Regions from separate parts of the Pseudoalteromonas sp. '520P1 No. 423' genome, predicted to be linked through region 3. Evidence: predicted binding sites of a transcription regulator. Region 3 holds the regulator's gene; each other region holds the start of a gene.

Region 1 (6,770 bases), 1.6 Mb from region 3:
GACTCTAAACGTCTACCTAAAGGTGAGTATCGTGCATTACGTTTAATGCTAGATTCACCAGGTCGCATTTTCAGCCGTGAACAGCTTATTAAGCAAATGACTGGCCGTGAGCTTCGCGCTAACGATAGAACTGTAGATGTTACGATACGTCGTATCCGTAAACACTTTGAAAGTGATGATGCAACTCAAGAGCTGATCAGCACAATTCATGGTGAAGGTTACCGTTTTATTGGTAAATTAGATAAATAGAACAATTTAGTTTATCTATTTTAAAAAGCCCGCAGTTTTTAAACTGCGGGCTTTTTTATTGCTTAAATTAAAATACTTAACTATTTAAAAGCACGCGTTAAATATTTTTCTAACAGCTCTAAACTCAAGGTAATACTTTGAGGTAATTCATCAAGCCAGGACTGCCTTTGTTGCGCTGTTGCAGTATGAGTATTGTTTTCCATCTCCTTTGCTAAAAGTTGAACTGATTTTAAACCAACCGACCCTGCTGCACCTTTTAGTTTATGCGCGACCGATTGATATTCATCTAAATCATTTTCACCTAAAGCATCCTGCATTTCAGTAATATATAAAGGACCTAATTTTTCAAGTAATCGACTACTTTTAATAAAAGGATCAACTCCCATTGATTCAACAAAATCATTGATTGTTTCTAAATCTAACAGCTTAGTCTGCTCTATCAATTTAGGGTTATCACGATGAACTGACATAATCTTAGGTTCAAGTTTTTTCGGCTCTTGTGTTGCCGTTGAGTGTGGAAAAAGCTCAGCTAACATACGATCTAAACGCCCTGTATTAATTGGTTTAGCTAATGCACCCTGTATATTAATTTCAGCTAAATCTTCTTCAGCACGTCGCACATTTGCAGTTAATGCAACAATTGGTAATTTATCAAAATAGCTGTCTTCTCGAATAATGCGTGCAACTTCATCACCATTTATATCAGGTAATTGCATATCAAGTAATACTAAGTCTAAATCGTCCTCAGTTTCAACAAATGAGAGTGCATCTTCACCTGTTTCGGCCCATATAACCTCATGCCCTCTTTGCTCTAATAAATTTGTCGCAATTTCAGCATTTAAAGGCACATCTTCAACTAATAGAATATTTAGTCCACGGCCATCATATAGGCGTTGCTCTGGCTCCGGAGCCATAGTTAATGCAAGTGGTATCTCCATAGTAAAGCAACTGCCACGTCCTTGCTCACTCTCAACTGATAATTTGCCATCCATTGCTTCAACTAGGGCTTTAGTTACGGCTAAACCTATGCCTGAGCCCAGTGCGTTACTACCATTAACATCAGGTACTTTGTAATACATATCAAATATTCGATTCATTTCTTGAGGCGCAATACCAATACCACTGTCAGCCACTTCAATCATTAACCAAGGACTTCCCTTTCTGTACTCTCGAATAGAGGTGAAGCTTACACCACCTGCATCAGTAAATTTCACTGCATTATTAATTAAATTCCATAAGACTTGACGTAGGCGTGTGGGATCAAGTTGTGCAAATACATCTAATTCGCCCTGTTGCTCAACTTTAAACTCAAGTTCTTTTTGTTGCGATATCACACCACCAAAGTTAATAACATCATTTAAAAAGTCAGATAAGTTAATGCTTTCACACGCAATATCTAACTGTTCGCGATCAATTTTATCTAAGTCTATAATATCATTAAATATATTACCTAGCGTCTCGGCACTTGAAAATACCGTATTACACCAACTTTTTTGCTCATCACTTAAGTCTGTATCTAGTAACATGCGAGTTAAACCAACAATACCATTAAGCGGAGTTCTAAGCTCATGGCTTAATGTGGCAATAAACTTGCCTTTATCTTTATATGCAGTTTCTAATTCTTGTTCGGCTTCTTTACGACTTGTTATATCACGACCAAAACCTAATAAACCTATGTAATCATTTTTATCATTGAAAAATGGGACTTTACGCATTTCAAACCAATGAGTTTCACCTTTGATTTCATACTTCACATCTAAAGTAACGGCAATATGTTTTTGCTGTACTTCTTTATCGGTTTTTAATACAGATGGCAAATGCGACCCTGTATAAATTTCACTCGCATGCTTACCAATCAAGTTATCACCTGAGAGACCTACAACTTGTTCAAACATACGATTACAACCTGCGAAACAACCACTTTCATCTCGGTAATAAAATAAATCTGGCGAGGAATCTACTATAGATCTCAGTAAAACACCTTGTTTAGCGAGCTCTTGTTGAGTTTTTTTACGTTCAGCAATTTCCCTTCTAAGTTCATCAATAGCACGTCGTTTAGCTTGAAATGCCATTTTACGTTCATCTATTTCGCTATTTAAACGTTGGATATTGTCTTTTAAGGTCTGATTTAATAGTTTTTCTTGTTGTGTTGCGTTTTCTAAGAAGTCATAGGAGGCATTCAAATGTACGATTAAGTTTATCGTGACGTAAACTAAAACAGGTGAAAATAAAGCTGTTAAAATAATATTTTGTAATAGGTCAAACCAAGCAATAGAACCTGTAGCGACATAATAATAAGTACAAGATAAAATAAGCGCGATAAACAATAGTAAAGTATACAAAATGATACTTGCTTTACTATTACCCCATCGAATAACAAAAGAGGATAAAATACGTACCCAAGGGGTAAAAGACGATTCAATCATATAAGTAAAAGGGGCTCTAAATTAAAAACCCCTCTATTGTAATCAACTCGTCATCATTTGTACTTAATAATTATACTAATTAAGTATTTTTATTTGGCTTGAGATGCTTGCAAAAGAACAAATATTTAGATTTTTACTGTCTAAAGAAACTATTCCCTTGCGGGCAGTACTTGAGGAATCACGTTTAAGTAATAAACTATAATCAACACCTTGAATATCTCCAGTACCTTTTGCTTGCATAGCACCTGTATTACACAACATATTATTAAGCTTATAAAAATTATATCGTGCAAAAGGTTGTGATGATGTCACTGTTGGTGTTTGAGTATTAGTGGTATTTGTAAATTTCCAACTTGCAAAATCAACAGAGAGTGCACCATTTCTAAGTGTCATAGAGTCTTGATGAGTTAAATAGTAACTTGTAAACTCTTCCATTTCGATACTCGATGCTTGCAAGTTTATTTGCCTCCCCTCTTTTTGAGTATCAAAAATCCAGAAGCCTCCTTTACCTAAAACATCAAATTTAATTGTTTCACCATTTTCATTCTTACTGCTTGATATTGCGATACTTGTCTCTTTATCCAAACCAAAAGCAAAACGGTTATTTGTCTCTATTGCCGTTTTTATTAACCTGGGCTGGCGAGCCAATGAACTAACTTGGGTATCAAATACACCCCACGGAAACATATTAAAGACTGTAGAATTCAGATAACCCAAGTTTTTTTCAGACTCTAGGGCAATACAATCTAAACCTAAATTACATGCCTCATTACCTGAATTCATCACAGTAGAAGCCGTTAACATGACCTGTAAACCATCACCTGAAAATATAGTAGACTTGTTACTTAACACATGGATACTACTACCTTCAAGCCCGAGTATTATTTGCTTTTGTATTAGCATTTCTTCAACTTTTTTTAATAACTCAGATTTTTCACCTGTTGGTAAGTAAAAACTATGAAACGCTAATAGTGGGCTACCATCAGCAATAAAAAGTGCATCTGACTTTTTTAAAGTCTCGATAAATGCATCTTTCTTTTTACATTGAGATACCTGCTGTTTAAATAAGTCTGGATATAAAACTTTTCGGCGATAACTTGCAAGCTTTTTTATTTGAAACTCTTCTAAGCTATCACACGATGTTAAATCATATTGCTTAGCCACTAATGCAGTTTGCATAGCTGAGTCAATTGCAAGCCAATCAGCTTCGAATCCTAACTGCTCAAAAAGATTTTGAAAATAATCTACATTTTTATAAGGGTCTCTATCATTACCTGTAATAAAGGCTATTCTAGGTTTTCTCTTTTTCCCTGATACTGCTGATGCTGCTTTATAAAAAGCTTTATAAGCTAAAACTGCTGATTGATTATTAGTTGATTTTATATCTACAGCTGTATTTAAGCGTTTCCCTGACTTAGTTGATTGCTTTTGCTCTAATAAATCAAATAAATTTTGTTTTTCAAATTCAAATAAGTTGGACCAAATATCTCTACCTTTTAGGTCTTCATTTAAGTAGCTAAAATTTTGACGGCGTAACATGCGAACAAACAATCGTTCACTTAGCTTTTTATCATCTAATTGCGCTTTTAATACTTTAAATAATGCGATTGTTTGTTGTTTTAATTCTGGTTGGTCAGTCCAAGCTATTTCATTTAAACGCTCAAGTGCCTGTTCAGTTATTGTATAAATAGCAGTTTGTTTTGCGTTATCATCGAATCCGTCAGCCTTTTTATCTTTGCCGCAGTGCTGTAAGTTTTCGCTAGAGCAAAAAGATAAATTTTGGCCGAATAAAAATAAATCAGGCGTTACAGCGATAGCAACATTAAGGTTTGCCAACAAAAACAAACCACCTAAAACACTTATTTTAGTTTTGAACAAGTTCATACTGATACCGTTTTTATTATTAAAATCAATTTCCATTAAGTATTAAAATGAAGCGACACCTCCATTGTATTAACCTTAAAAGCGCATTCTATCAACATCCCTAGCAATTTCATATATGGTTTATTGACAATAAAAAATATCCATCGCAATTATTTCCTCAAACATTAAAAACGATACTTTTGGCATATATCATGCTTATTAAAATATAGATTCACTGATTTTTATTATCAGTGTCAAATTATTGATGTTGGAGTGTATTTATGGAGTTTGTTTTATTGTCGATCTTGGTTTTAGTTGTTATTGCTTCTATGGTCACAACTAAACTCACAGATAGTGGAAACCCTTACCCTTTTACTAAAAAAGATACTTTATATACCCATATAGAAAAAGGATTTTTGAGTTTATTAGAGCGCGCGATTGGCAACGAATACAAAATTGTTAGCCGAGTAAAGTTAATTGACGTAATAGATTTTAAATCTGACACGACTTCTAAATCAAAGCGTCTTGCATTAACTAAAGCGCAGAATAAACAATTAGATTATGTATTACTTGAAAAAGAAACCATGAATATTGTTGCTGCGATCGATTTAGTGAATAACAACAATAAACAAGGACATAAAGCGCAAAAAGACTGGTTTGTAAATGGTGCTTTAGAGTCAGCTGGCATTCCCCATATCAGAATGAAAGTAAAAGCAGGGTATAAACCTTTGGAAGTAAGACAAGCAATTATGTTTAAACTTGGCAAGTCAGCGCCAAAAAAACCTATGGTAAAGGCACGTACTTCGAGCAAACCAGCGGTTTTATCTGCATCCCAAGTTAAAACGCAATCTACAGGGCTTGTTCAAGCTTAGCTATTTTTGTAACAACTGAGTATAATATATAAAAATATTATTTAGAGTTAAGTAAATGAAAATTGGCATTATTGGCGCAATGGAACCGGAAGTAGCAATTTTAAAAGATGCTATGGAGCAAACTGCTGTAACACAAAAAGCAGGCTTTACTTTTTATGAGGGTAAACTTGCAGATCAAGACATCATATTAGTGCAATCAGGCATAGGTAAAGTAGCATCGTGTATTGCGACAACTTTATTGATTGAATCTTTTTCGCCTGATTGTGTCATTAATACCGGCTCGGCCGGTGGGTTTGAACCAAGTTTAAATGTAGGCGATGTCGTTATAGCTTCAGAAGTACGTCATCATGATGTTGATGTTACAGCTTTTGGTTATGAAATGGGCCAAGTACCAAATATGCCTGCAGGTTTTAAAGCACACCCAGCTTTAATCAGTGCAGCTAAAGATGCAATTGCACACATGCAAGGCATTAGAACGATGACAGGCTTAGTATGTACTGGTGATTCATTTATGTGTGATCCAGCACGTATTGAAGTTACTCGCTCACAATTCCCTGATATGCTTGCAGTTGAAATGGAAGGCGCAGCAATTGCACAGACATGTTATCAGCTAGATACACCATTTGTAGTTATTCGTTCTTTATCTGATATCGCAGGCAAAGAATCTCCAGAATCATTTGAAAGCTACCTAGTTAAAGCTTCAGAAAACTCATCAAAAATGGTGACTGCTTTATTAGAAAAACTTCAAACGGTTTCTCTATAAGTGATTGACGTATTAGAACAAATATTTTTGACAGATTCTGAAAGTTCGCATGAACTGCTAGAGATTTTTGTTTTATTACTTGCTCTTACAGCTGAGCGTTGGCTAACTTTACCGCGCTCATACCACCCCGCTACATTATTATTTGTTATTTTTTCAAATTTACAAAACCGTGTTTATAAACAAAACGACGCTAAGAACTACCAAATTTTATCTGGCTCTTTAGCTGCGATCTTACCCTTAATGGTCATTTTAGCCTTATGTTATGGGCTATTAATATTTGCATCTTACCCTGAATTATTATCTGGCTTAATTTTATATTTGTGTTTGGAAAGTCAAAAATTAGAACAATCAATTAATAGATTACCGCTTTTATTAAGGCAAAAACAAAAATCTGCTGCAAGAGACTTACTCAGAGTATGGCTTAGACGAGAAACTAAAAACTTATCAGAGCCTGGATTGATCAAAGCTGCGATTGAAGCCTTAACCTTACGAAGCACTAGACTTTACTTTGCAGTCTTATTTTTTTATTTGATTGGCGGTCCTATTGCTGCTTTAGGCTATAGAATTTTAACCATAATGCATGCCAGTTGGAGTAAG
Region 2 (6,770 bases), 2.0 Mb from region 3:
GTGATTTTAACAGTATCTTATGATGGTAAATCATCAGTGGTGAAGTTAATTATTGAATAAAACCTTGTTGAAGTAAAACACAATATAATTGGTATATTGTGTTTTATTTTTTTAAAATCTTAGCAAAAATGCCATGTAATAACTATGATTCAAGTAGTTAATTTATATGTTCACAAGGAGTTTGAGTGAAAGTTTATACTGCTAGGCAGGCCATTTTAAACCGTAAAAAGCAAGTTGTTGCTTATGAATTATTGTTTAGGGATGGTTTAAATAACGCCTTTCCTAATGTAGGGAGTAATCAAGTTACAGCTAAACTTTTACTTGATAGTCAATTTAATCAAGGCTTAAAAGAGATCACTTCGGGTAAAAAAGCGTTGATCAACTTTCCTGAAAGAGATTTATTAGACTTAATTCCCAGTTTATTACCCGTAGAACAAGTGATTATTGAAATCTTAGAAGACGTAAAACCTACCCAGAAGTATGCAGGCAGTTGTTTTATAAAGGATATAATCTAGCGCTTGATGATTTTATTTACAGTAAACCTTGGGCACCTTTCATTAAAATTTGTCGGCTAATTAAATTCGATATTATGGCAACACCCTTAGATACTATTGGTCTTTTAGTAAATAAATTAAAACAAAATAAATCCTCTGAACTAACGCAATTATCAATTATTAGGGCAAGATTTTGTGAGTTGATTGCAAAAAAGTATCACCAGGTATGAATAATAACTCATTTATGATGGGGCAGTTTTCATTAATAGATGCCATTTTAGATAAATCTATGGAAGATGCATTGATCGGAAAAAGCAATATCCTTTTTCATGTATTAGAAGTTGAAAAATCATATGAAAAAGCAAGTTGGTGGGCAATGAAACCTTTTTTGTGAAAAGGTTAATCTAGATGAGGCCGAGCTTGTAAAATATTACACAGAAGCTATCTCCTGTGCTGATAGTTACAAATCTTTAAATTAACTACTTTTATTGATGTTTTATATACGCATAAAGTCTTTCATTTTTCTGAATAAACCATCTTTAAATCCTTCATTTCTTGTTACAAATTACCCCCCCAAAAAAACAAGCTAATCATTCACCTAAGTATCGAAAAACGGTAAAATATTTAAACATAATTTACGATAGATTTAATATATAAAAATACCATTTTAAGACTTTCTTAGCGTTATATTCCAAGTTGTTGTTAAAGATCTAAATACTCTTGAGTGGTTAGCTCTTTAATAATATTAAGGAAGCAAGTATGCAAATCAATAAACCAAGTATCGTCATTGTAGGTGGTGGAGCTGGTGGTCTGGAATTAGTCACAAAGCTAGGTCATAAGTTAGGGAAAACCAATAAAGCAAATATTGTATTAATTGATAAAAGCCGAACTCATATTTGGAAACCTTTACTGCATGAAGTGGCAACAGGGTCTTTAGATACAAGTATTGATGGCGTTGTTTATTCGGCACATGCAGCTAAACATGGTTTTAATTTTCAGTTAGGTGAATTTTGCAGTTTAGATAAAGATAACAAGCAACTTACAATACGTTTAAATGATGAAACCACCTCTAATTTAAATGACTGTGTTGTGAAATATGATCATTTAGTTATTGCTATTGGCAGCATATCCAATGATTTTTATACGCCTGGGGTCAAAGAACATTGTTACTTCTTAGATTCTCATAAACAAGCAGAGCGGTTTCAAAGCGCATTATTAAATCACTTTACGCAACTTCATCAAAATACAGATTTAGATGAATTAAGAATTGCGATTGTTGGTGCAGGTGCAACAGGTGTTGAACTCTCAGCAGAGCTTTACCATGTTGCCCAATTGCTCAAAAGTTATGGTTTAAATAACATGACGGCTAAAAAGCTAAAAATATACTTAGTAGAAGCAGGGCCAAGTATTTTGCCAGCTTTATCTAATCGTATCGCTCATTCGGCAAAACGTGAACTCATTAAATTAGGCGTAGATGTTTTAGAAAATACCCGGGTAGCCAGCGCTAATGAACAAGGTTTATTAACCAGTGAAGGCGTTTTAATTGAAGCGGATATTCAATTATGGGCCGCAGGTGTTAAAGTCGCTGACTTTATAAAAGACCTCAACATTTTTGAGTTAAATAAATCAAATCAAATATTAGTTAACAATACATTACAATCTACAGCAGATGATGCAATTTTTGTATTAGGTGATGCATGTGCTTTTAAACAAAGCGATGGCTCATTTGTACCACCGAGAGCGCAAGCTGCGCATCAAATGGCATCATGTATTGCTAAAAATATTATCAATGAAGTAAATCATCAACCTTTAGATAATTTTGTTTATAAAGATCATGGCTCATTAGTGAATTTGTCTCGCTTTAGTACTGTTGGGAGCTTAATGGGTAACTTAACTAATAACTCTATGTTTATTGAAGGTAAAATTGCTAGGCTTATGTATATGTCATTATATCGTATGCATCAAAGAGCCATTCACGGCAGCTTGAAAACATTTGCTTTATGGCTAATTGAAAAGTTAATGAAAGTAGTACGCCCAAGAATGAAACTTCATTAAGTTAACGCTAAAAACAATCAGGCAAAATATAGTTTCGTATTTTGCCTGATTGCCTGATTGCCTTTTTGCACAGATATATTTACACCCTGCCTTATTATTTTAAGAAAGTCACATTCAAATTGCATCTAAAATCAGTTAATCTAGTGTTAATTATGTTACTAAGGTTAGAAGTTTAACTGAGTAGCATCAATAATAACTATAAAGTAACGCAGGATGTTTATGTTTCATTCGCTTAAATTCACCACCAAAATTACCATCGCCGCCTCTTTAGTATTAGTACTTGTATTAGGACTATTCACCGTAAATAACTTCATTTCCATGCGCTCACAAACAGAGCAACAATTAGAACTTGTTTTAAAAGAAATATCACAATCAGTATCGCAAAATATTGCAAACTGGTTAAATGGCAAACTTAACATCGTAGTATCAATTGCTGATACTTATCAAACTCAAGATCCAGAGTCAGTGACTTTAATGCAAATTAAACAGGCTAATAAATCTGGTGACTTTAAAAATACTTACATTGGTAAGTTAGATGGCGCATTTGTTTTAAATGATCCAAGCATTGAACTACCCAGTGATTATGATGCAAGGCAACGTCCGTGGTACCAATTAGCTAAAAAGCAAAATACTACGGCTTTTACTGCACCTTATATAGATGTTACTACCAATGAATTTACGATATCAGCCGTTGCGCCCATTTTAATCAATGGTCAGTTCTCGGGTGTTGCTGGTGGCGATATTGATATGGGTACCATTACAGAAATTGTTAATGGCATCGACTTTTTAGGTTATGGCTATGCTTTTTTAGTCAATAAAGAAGCTAAAATTTTAAGTCATCCAGATAATAAATATAATGATAAATCTATTACAGATATTTTTGGCCAAAAACTCGCATTAAATAGTGATTTTGTTGAACAAGATATTAATGATGACGCTAAACTGGTCTCGTTTATCGAGATCAAAGGCATTAAAAATGTGTCTTGGTATTTAGCAGTTGTAATAGACAAAGATATCGCATTCTCATCAGTTGATTCATTTAGAAATGTAGCAGCGATTTATATGGTTTTAGGTGTTTTTGCCATCGTACTTATGATGCAGTTCTTATTGCGTTATTTAATGAAACCTATGAACCGTGTATCAGATGCCATTAAAGATATCGCACAAGGTGAGGGCGATTTAACACGAAGGTTAGTTGTAGAATCAAACGATGAATTTGGTGTTCTTTCTAGCTATTTTAATGATTTCATTGAGAAAATACATAGCTCGATTACTCAAGTCAAAGATACAACTGTTGCGTTAGAGAAGTCAGTGGAAAGTTTAGTAAACAGTACAGAATCAACGCTCAATATGTATAGTGAGCAAACAGACTGTACAAATAGTGTTGCAAATGCGGTTAATGAGCTCACTTCAAGCGCAGCTGATATTTCTGACAATGCGAAAAATGCAGCAAGCTTAGCTAATACAGCTAATAGTGAATCAGAGCACAGCCAAAATAGCTTAAATGATAACATTAAAGAAATAGACCATTTATCACAAAAAATGATATCTGCACAAAACTCTATTACAAGTTTAAGCCAACATACCGCAAGCATTGGCCAAATTTTAGAAGTGATTAAAGGGGTGAGTGAACAGACTAACTTGCTTGCTCTTAATGCAGCAATTGAAGCGGCTCGTGCAGGAGAAGCGGGTAGAGGTTTTGCTGTTGTTGCTGATGAAGTAAGGCAGTTAGCGCAAAGAACACAAGATTCAACAAAAGAAATTGAAATTACCATCGCGCAATTGCAAGAAGGCTCTTCCAAAGCTGTGACTGTGATCACGCAAAGTCAAAAGGATTCAGAAAATAGTGTGCAATCAGCGCGTTTAGCGGGTGAGCAAATGGCTAAAGTTACCAGCACTATTTTAGAAATTGATCAGGTTAATTTAAGTGTTGCAAATGCCACCCATGAGCAAAATAATGTAATAGGCTCATTAGATAAAGAAATTAATAATATCAGTGAGTTATATAGTACAGGTCAATCAAATTTAAATAGAACTTTAGAAGAGTGTACGCTACTTAAAAATGAGTTTTATGAACTAGAAAAAATGTTATTAAAATTTAAAGTCTAAGTTAGCCAGTTATGCTTAATATTGGTTATATTAAGCATAACTTAGTCTATTTGATAAACTTTTAATTGTTACCTGTTGAAATATAAGGTTTTTATATTTGGCATGTGATTTGCTGTTTAATAGTCAAACATTTTAAATATATTGAAAAATTATAGGGATAAATAATGTCAGTAGCCACACAAGATAGACCCATTGAAAGTGTTCGACAAGAAGTAATCGATCAGCTAATAATGAATTATAGCCATGGTGAAATATCGTTAGAAGCATTTGAGTCGCGTTTAGATAAAGCGATGAATGGTACTGATCCTCAAGAGATTAAGGATCTAACAAAAGATTTAAACTTAAATGTTGATACAAAATATCAAGATAAGAAAAAAATCGCGCTAGGGGCACATTATCAACAAGGTAAGACTAAAGAGTTAGATAAATTGGTTAATGTACTAGGCTCAAGTAAGCGCAATGGCCAATGGCACGTACCAAAAAAAATCACGATAATTAATTTTCTAGCAAGTGATACTCTCGATTTTACCCAAGCCAGATTTACACACCCAAATACGCAAATAGAAGTACTCAGTATTTTTGGTAGTGTTGATATTTTAGTACCAGAAGATGTGAATACTCATTCAAATGTAAATTGTATTCTTGGGAGTATTGAAAATGACTCTACAGCCCTTTTTAGTGCTGATGCGCCTACAATTTCGATTGAAGGAAAAGTCATATTAGGTAGCTTAGATATTAAAATAAAACAGCCAATAAAAGAGAAATGGCTTAAGTTTGCAGATAGCTTAAAGGCATTGTTTAACTAATGTCAATTTAACTAAAAATTTATTAAAATGGGTTAAGGTTATTCAAAATCAAACATCAAAAAAGGCTGTTATAAAACAGCCTTTTTAGTGTTCAAAATTTGTTATAAAACTTTACCAAGGAATTTTATCAAGTTTTACTTCTGTGCCTAATAAATTTGCAATCTTTGGTACTAAACGTTCTTGTTCAGGGCTTACTAATGAAAATACATGACCTTGTATATCATCAACAGTTACTTTTGGCGCATCAGCAAACTCAAATTGTTTTGTAGTTAATACATCTTTAGATAACTCTTGCTTCATCGCTTTCGCTTTGTTTTCAACTTTTTTCACAGTCTTACGTGCTGTTCGGCCTGCTCTGTGAATGTAATCATTGCTGTTTACTGGCAAATCAAAGTTAATGACGTAATAAAGGTTATCAAAATCAATACCGCGAGAAGCAATATCAGTCGCGACTAAAAACTTAAACTCTTTATTTTTGAAGCTGTCTAAGCGTTCTTTACGTCTTTTTTGTTGTACTTCGTTATGAATGCCTTGGTTTGAAAAACCATTTTCAGTTAATAACTCAATTAGGTCTTTCACATCTTGTTTTGTACGTGTGAAAATAAGCGCTTGATCACATCTCAGCATTTGTAATAGCTTGATTAAGTGTGACTCTTTATGTTTTCTGTAACAACGATACATGGTATGTACAATTTTTGATTGTGCAGGCTGTAGTTGTTCCGTTTTAATTTCTTTTTGGTGTGATAAATTGTCTTTACTGAATTTAGCTAATGTTTTGCTATCAGTTGCAGAGAATAAAACAATTTGTCTTTTCTTTGGCAGGGCTGTAAGAATTGTTCTTAACTCTTGTTGAATGCCCATACTCACTAATCTGTCAGCTTCATCCATTACAAAATGTTTTAAGTTATCAAGCGAAAAAGTGCTTAGTTTTAAAAGATCAACTAAACGCTTAGGTGTAGCGATAACAATATCAGCACCACGTTTAAAACGCTTAACTTGGGATTCAAATCTTACGCCACCAAAAATACTGATAGTACGTAAGTTTAAATCTTTACCATAGTTAGCAATTGATAACTCAAGTTGTTGAGCAAGTTCGCGTGTTGGTACTAAGTAAATAGCACGTACAGGGCGTACTTCATCTTGACTATGATCAACCTGACTTAATTCTTGTAATGTAGGCAATAAATATGCAGCAGTTTTACCTGTACCAGTAGGGGCAATAGCATATGTATCAGCGCCAGATAAAACAGCGCCAATAGACTTCTTTTGTATAATGGTAGGTGTTTTATAACCCAAGCGTTTTATG
Region 3 (6,770 bases):
ACGCAGCGCTAAGTGCTGTGATTAAGTTAACACCTAGCCATATTGAGCGCCGTTGGGTACTTTGAACTACAGGTGCAAAGGTATCTGCTTCATCATCAAGGCCTGCCATACTTAACATGCTGTGTTCAGCATCTTCACGAATAACATCAACAATGTCATCGATAGTGATACGGCCTAATAAATGTTTGTTGTCATCTAAAACAGGCGCTGAAATCCAGTCATGTCGTTCAAACAACTGCGCCACTTCAGACTCATCCATAGTAACGGGAATTGATTCATATTCGTCGTCCATAATGGAGCGAACAGTTAAACCAGGATTACTTGTTAGTAAAGAGGCTAGTGATACGCCACCTAAAAATTGATTGTTTTTATCAACGACATACAATTCATCTGTGGCGTCAGGTAATTCACCTTTTAAACGTAAATACCTCAACACAACATCAATCGTTACATCTGGACGGATTGTAACAGTATCAGTATTCATTAAAGCGCCAGCTGATTCTTCAGGATAAGAAAGTGCTAATGTCGCTCTCTCTTGATCTTGACTATCCATAGAGCCTATTACTTCTTGATAGACTGCGTCTGGAAGACTACGTAATACTTCTGCTAAATCATCAACATCCATATCAGCTGTTGCAGCAGCAATCAGCGTAGGCTCCATTTGAGCGATAATACCGCTACGAACGTCTTCTGATAATTCTTCTAGGATTTCACCTTGTACATCAGGATCTACTAGTTGCCAAAGAACTGCACGGCCTTTATAGGGAGAGGACTCTATTAATAGTGCTATATCACAGTCAGCCATATGAGCAAGCATACGTCTAACATGCACAAACATACCGCTACTAAGGGCTTTATTAACCTCTAGAAGTTGTTTTTGTGTGTAATCTTGCTCTAACGCTTCAGGCATCTGGTCTTATTGTTATTCTTGTTCGTGGAATTTATCAGCAATTAATTCACCAATTGTTTTTAGTGCTATTTTTGCATCAGGCCCGCTACACGTCACGGTTACTTTTTTTCCTTTAGCACCTTCTAACAGCATCAAAGCTAAAACACTATCAGCTTGCGCTTCTTTATTCCCTTGTTGCAATATTACCTTAGCATCAAAAGAAGTCGCAAGTTGCGCTAATACTGATGCGGCTCTTGCATGAAGCCCTAAGCGGTTTTCTATTAAGAAAATGTCTTGATATTGCATTATTTACCGTGAGTATCTTGTTCGCGATGGCGAACTTTTACATTTTTATGGCTTTTAGAAAAGCTATCACATAGTGATTGCGCTAAATAGACTGATCTATGTTTTCCACCCGTACAACCAATTGCAATTGTAAGGTAGCTGCGGTTATTTCTTTCTAAATGCGGCAACCAAGTTTGTAAAAAGGTTTGAATTTGCCAATTAAACTTTTGCACTATGCTATGGCTGGCTAAATAATCTTTGACAGGTTGATCTAACCCCGTTAAAGGCTTTAATTCAGGTTCCCAGTGTGGGTTAGGTAAAAATCTCGCATCAAAAACATAATCTGCATTTTTTGGCATACCATATTTAAAGCCAAAAGATTCAAAAGTAATGATTAATTGCTTGTCTTTTTTGCCTAATACTTTTTCTCGAATGGATTCCGCTAGCTGGTGAACGCTTAAATCCGTTGTATCAATAATAAAATCAGCATTGGTTACTAAAATATCTAATAGTTCTTTTTCTTGTTTAATTGCCAGATCTAACGGCTGATTATTCATAGATAATGGGTGTAAACGACGGGTTTCTGAAAATCGCTTTATTAAAGTTGTATCATCACTATCTAAGTAGAATAGGCTAGGTTTAACAAATTCAGGTAAATAACCAAGAATTTCATTAAACTCCTTTTGCTCAGCGGGTAAATTTCTAACATCAATACTGACAGCTATTTTATCGTAATTATCAGATACACTTCTTACAAGCGAAGGCAGTAGGTTAACTGGAATATTATCTACGGCATAATAACCTAAATCTTCTAATACGCGTAAAGCGACTGATTTTCCGGATCCTGAACGACCGCTTATAATGATAAGTTGCACTGAATTTTCCTTATGCGTCTTCAACTTTGACTAAAACTAATCATAAAAACTCATAATTAGTTTATTTTTATTAAAGTGTCATTATCTCATATAAAGATTGATCTGATTGAGCATGACGTAATTTTTTACAAAACTGTTTATCTTTGAGTTTATCAGCAATTGCAGCTAACGTCTTTAAGTGAGCCTGACATTGTGCATCAGGAACTAATAAAGTAATAAATATATCAACAGGGCGATCGTCTATTGCATCAAATGCAATGGGTTCTGCATTTACGACTAAAATAGCCACGGTTTTATCTATATTGGATAATCGGCCGTGTGGAATAGCGATACCTTTTCCGATACCTGTGCTTCCAAGCTTTTCTCGCTTTAATAAAGAATTAAGGATCTCTTGTTCAGTTAGCTCGGGTAGCTTTTGCTGTGCTATCTGGCTTATATATTCCAGCATTCGTTTTTTGCTATGAAAAAGGACTGCAGCTTTAGTGCAGTCCTTTGATAAAAATGAATTAATCATATTTAACGTCTAGATAATTTTTCTTTATGTTTAATAACTTGTCGATCTAATTTATCAATCAAGCCATCAATAGCAGCATACATATCAGCATGCTCAGAAGTTGCAAAAAGTTCGCCTCCATTAACATGAAGTGTTGCTTCTGCTTTTTGAGATAGCTTTTCGATATCTAAGATAACATGCACATTGTTAATATGATCAAAATGCCTTTCAAGCTTAGCGAATTTGTTTGTTACATAGTCTCTTAGTGGATCTGTGATATTTACATGACGACCTGTTAAATTTAATTGCATAAGCGTACTTCCTTCTATTATACATCTCAGATTAAACATTTTCTCTGATTTGACGATGGAATGGACAGTGATTCTCGATATTTTGCTATCGTTCTTCTGGCCACCTTGATGCCTTGATCTGCTAAAATATCCGCTATTTTACTATCACTTAATGGTTTGGCTTGATTTTCTGCGGCAATTAGCTTTTTGATAAGTGCTCGAATAGCTGTAGATGAACACTCACCTCCATTTTCTGTACTTACGTGGCTAGAGAAAAAATATTTCAGTTCATATATACCACGTGGTGTATGCATATATTTCTGTGTGGTTACACGTGAAATAGTTGATTCATGCATTTCTACCATTTCAGCAACGTCGTTAAGCACCATAGGCTTCATTGCTTCATCACCATGTTCAAAGAATGCCTGTTGTTGCATTACAATGCAATTGGCAACTTTTAATAGTGTTTCGTTTCTACTTTCTATACTTTTAATAAACCATTTAGCCTCTTGTAAATGAGAGCGAATAAACTGACTGTCCGCATTACAAGAGCCTGCCATAGAGGCATAGTGATTATTGACTCTTATTTTTGGCATGGTATCTGAATTTAAATCAACTACCCAACGACCCTTTATTTTTTTTACTGTCACATCGGGGATCACATATTCAGTTTGTTCTTTTACGATACTTGATGCAGGTTTCGGGTTTAGGCTATGGATCAAATCCATCACTTGTTTTAATTCAGGTTCTTTGAGCTTAGTTTTTTTCATTAAGCTGCGATAATCTCTCGCACCTAATAATTCAACGTATTCTCTTAAAATATGTTTGGTTTCATCAAGCCAAGGAGTTGTTTTATCGTATTGATTAAGCTGAATTAATAAACACTCTGATAGGCTTCGAGCTGCAATGCCAATAGGATCAAAGACCTGAATGCGTTTAAGTACTGCTTCAACTTCATCTAATTCAACTTCATCTTCTTCAGAACCTAAACTATCTAAAATGTCTTGTGAAGAAACGGTTAAGTAACCTGATTCATCTACAGCTTCTACGATTGCAGTGGCAATAGCTTCATCTGTAGGGCTAAATGGGGTGAGGCGTAATTGCCACATTAAATAATCTTGCAATGATTCGGATGTACTGCCTTGATATGCTAAATCATCATCTGGGGCAGGTCCTGCCGATGCTACGGGGGCGGCACTGACATATTCATCCCAACTTACATCCATTGCAAGTTCGTCTGTTAGGGTTTCTTTAGTTAAGGCTTCAGAGCTTTCCATTTCTACTTGAGCCGTAGGGATTATCTCTTCTGCATCAGAAGCTTTTTCTGCTGTTTCATTTTCAGAAGCTGGCGTTTTTTCTTCAGCATTAAAATCTTGCTCATCAAGTTCTAAGAGCGGGTTGCTTTCGAGTGCTTCTTGTATCTCTAACTGCAGATCTAACGTGCTAAGTTGCAATAGGCGGATAGCCTGTTGCAACTGTGGAGTCATTGTTAGTTGTTGTCCAAGACGAAGCTGTAGTGATTGCCTCATTAAGTTTTAACAATCCTTATAATGTCTAAATTAAATACACTCTTTTTTACTTAATTTTGAGTATAGCCCATATTTCTTTTTATATTTTTTTATAATCTAAATTGTTCACCAAGATAAACGTCTCTTACAGTCTGATCAGCTAAAACGGCTTCAGGTGTACCAGATGCGATAAGTTCGCCATGGGAAACAATGTAAGCTTTTTCACACACATCTAAGGTTTCACGCACATTATGGTCTGTAATTAACACGCCTATACCTCTATTTTTAAGATGTTGTATAATTTTTTTAATATCCAATACTGAAATTGGATCAACACCTGCAAATGGCTCATCTAATAGAATAAATTTAGGTTCAGCTGCTAAAGCTCGGGCAATTTCAACTCGACGTCTTTCGCCCCCTGATAATGCCATACCTTGGCTATCACGAATATGGCAAATATTAAATTCATCCAATAAATTATTAAGCGCATCTTCTCTTTGTTGCTTATTCAGGTGTTTGCGAGTTTCTAATATGGCCATGATATTTTGATAAACAGTCAGCTTTCTGAAAATAGATGACTCTTGCGGTAGGTAGCCAATGCCCATACGAGCACGATTATGCATAGGCTGTAAAGTGATATCTTCATCATCAATTTTAATAGTGCCTTTATCACTTGGCACTAGGCCAACTATCATATAGAAGGAAGTGGTTTTACCTGCACCATTAGGCCCTAATAATCCAACGATTGTGCCAGCTTTGACTTCTAAACTCACATTTTTTACGACTTGCCTGCCGTTGTAACTTTTTGCCAGTTGCGCTGCTTGTAATAAGCTCATTAATTATTACCCGATTGTTTAGTTTCTTCTTTTTTAACTGGCGTTAAAACAGTGTGTACTCTTTGGTCTGAGTCTTTATCTTTGTATGCGGTAATAAGTTCTTGAAGGTGATCGTAGATAATTGTTTTAGCACTCATTGATTGACCGCTTTGGTTTATTTTTGCATCACCTTTAAAAGTGAGGGTACCAGATTCAACGTCATAACGAATATTTTTTGCACTTGCTGTTACAGGGCTGCCGTCTTTAAGTTTACCGATAAAAGTAGCTGGGTTACCTGTTGCTATCAATATTTGTTTTTCTTTTCCTAATTCGCTTCTTCTATGTACTTCTAATAAGTCAGCTTTGATGTTTTTATCTGTATGTTTGATATCCACATTATTTTTAAATATTACAATATTTCTTTTTAAATCAGCCTGCTGTGTATCGGCAGAGATAGATACCTTGCCGATAAGCTCTTTTGCTTGCACATTAAAGTGAGTAACTAAAGCCAATGTAGCAATGATAAATCTTTTTTTATAAATTGTTTTATTGGTCATAATTTTCTTTATCGTAGTAAATAGTTTGAGTATGGTTGATTAATTCAAGCGTTTCTTTATTTAGATCTGCATTGAGACCTTTACCTGTAATTAACAAGTTTGGACCTGTCATCGTGGTTAACTGATCTGAATGCATGGTTGAGTCTTGAATATAAATCTCTATTTGTTCGGTAGTAATTTTTTGTACCATCGCGATTGGGTTCAGATTTTTAGCCACAACGCTTTGCTCTAAAATTAATTTTTTATTATTATTATTCTCATATAATGTCGCTTCAGCGGCACTGATTGCCCATACATCATTTTCAGAAAATAAAGTAAAAGTGGGCTCAGTAAAGTGTGTAAAACCAAGCTCTTGATAGAGTTCCATTTTTTTAGCTGTTACTTTATGGCTAACATGCCCTTGTTTGTCAAAAACTGTTTGTTTTAAAGTGTCAGCGGTGTAATCGGGAAGTACTTCTATTTCAGGTGTGGAAACAGCGGTTTCTTTGCTGGTGGTCAGGTAGGGATACCATAACCACAGCATGATGCTGAAAAATATAGCACTGAGGAGCAGCCTAGCTAGGTTCATGCACTTGTGCCTTCACATAATAAAACTTTATTTTGTGACAACATTAATAAGTCAGTTAGCTCTCTTACAGCGCCAAAGCCACCCGGTAACATGGTTTTATAATGTGAGATATGGCTTATAAGTGGATGTGCATCATTAACCGCAACTGCAAATCCAACTTCCTGCATGACAGGTAAGTCAGGTGCGTCATCGCCGATATAGGCTATTTCACTGTCAGTTAGCGATAAATCATCTTTGAGTTGTTGATATGATATTAGCTTATTTTCTTGACCTTGATAAATATGTTTTACATTTAGGTTAGACATTCTATTTTGTACAATATTTGATTGTCTACCGGTGATCACGGCAACTTCAATTCCGGCATTAATTAACGCCTTAATACCAAAGCCATCTTTAGTATTAAATGCCTTTAATTCTTCACCTTGATTACCTAAGTAAATACGGCCATCAGAAAATACGCCATCAATATCACAAATAAGTAATTTTATTT

Evidence for each region. Region 3 encodes sigma-54, which starts transcription at its own class of promoters, with help from an activator protein. Its sites were predicted from a motif close to GTTGGCACGNNNNTNGNNT; they were not measured.
Region 1: a site for sigma-54 is predicted at 4,738-4,756, ahead of PSA_RS08210 (DUF2726 domain-containing protein). Genes of this name have one in related genera too.
Region 2: a site for sigma-54 is predicted at 4,755-4,773, ahead of PSA_RS10180 (LiaF domain-containing protein). Genes of this name have one in related genera too.

The regions. Positions count from the first base shown of each region.
Region 1 covers NZ_BBZB01000001.1:1,782,164-1,788,933, reverse strand. Annotated here, with positions in the region: gene arcA (two-component system response regulator ArcA) at 1-249, shown strand, start outside; gene arcB (aerobic respiration two-component sensor histidine kinase ArcB) at 330-2,675, opposite strand; gene PSA_RS08215 (hypothetical protein) at 2,751-4,559, opposite strand; gene PSA_RS08210 (DUF2726 domain-containing protein) at 4,820-5,410, shown strand; gene mtnN (5'-methylthioadenosine/S-adenosylhomocysteine nucleosidase) at 5,466-6,173, shown strand; gene PSA_RS08200 (regulatory signaling modulator protein AmpE) at 6,174-6,770, shown strand, end outside.
Region 2 covers NZ_BBZB01000001.1:2,216,511-2,223,280, forward strand. Annotated here, with positions in the region: gene PSA_RS10155 (Ig-like domain-containing protein) at 1-60, shown strand, start outside; gene PSA_RS27160 (hypothetical protein) at 186-515, shown strand; gene PSA_RS27165 (hypothetical protein) at 721-888, shown strand; gene PSA_RS10170 (NAD(P)/FAD-dependent oxidoreductase) at 1,254-2,549, shown strand; gene PSA_RS10175 (methyl-accepting chemotaxis protein) at 2,769-4,658, shown strand; gene PSA_RS10180 (LiaF domain-containing protein) at 4,823-5,464, shown strand; gene PSA_RS10185 (DEAD/DEAH box helicase) at 5,576-6,770, opposite strand, start outside.
Region 3 covers NZ_BBZB01000001.1:179,700-186,469, reverse strand. Annotated here, with positions in the region: gene mgtE (magnesium transporter) at 1-910, opposite strand, end outside; gene PSA_RS00850 (HPr family phosphocarrier protein) at 923-1,195, opposite strand; gene rapZ (RNase adapter RapZ) at 1,195-2,049, opposite strand; gene ptsN (PTS IIA-like nitrogen regulatory protein PtsN) at 2,120-2,563, opposite strand; gene hpf (ribosome hibernation promoting factor) at 2,566-2,853, opposite strand; gene PSA_RS00830 (RNA polymerase factor sigma-54) at 2,880-4,361, opposite strand; gene lptB (LPS export ABC transporter ATP-binding protein) at 4,451-5,176, opposite strand; gene lptA (lipopolysaccharide transport periplasmic protein LptA) at 5,176-5,712, opposite strand; gene lptC (LPS export ABC transporter periplasmic protein LptC) at 5,702-6,280, opposite strand; gene kdsC (3-deoxy-manno-octulosonate-8-phosphatase KdsC) at 6,277-6,770, opposite strand, start outside.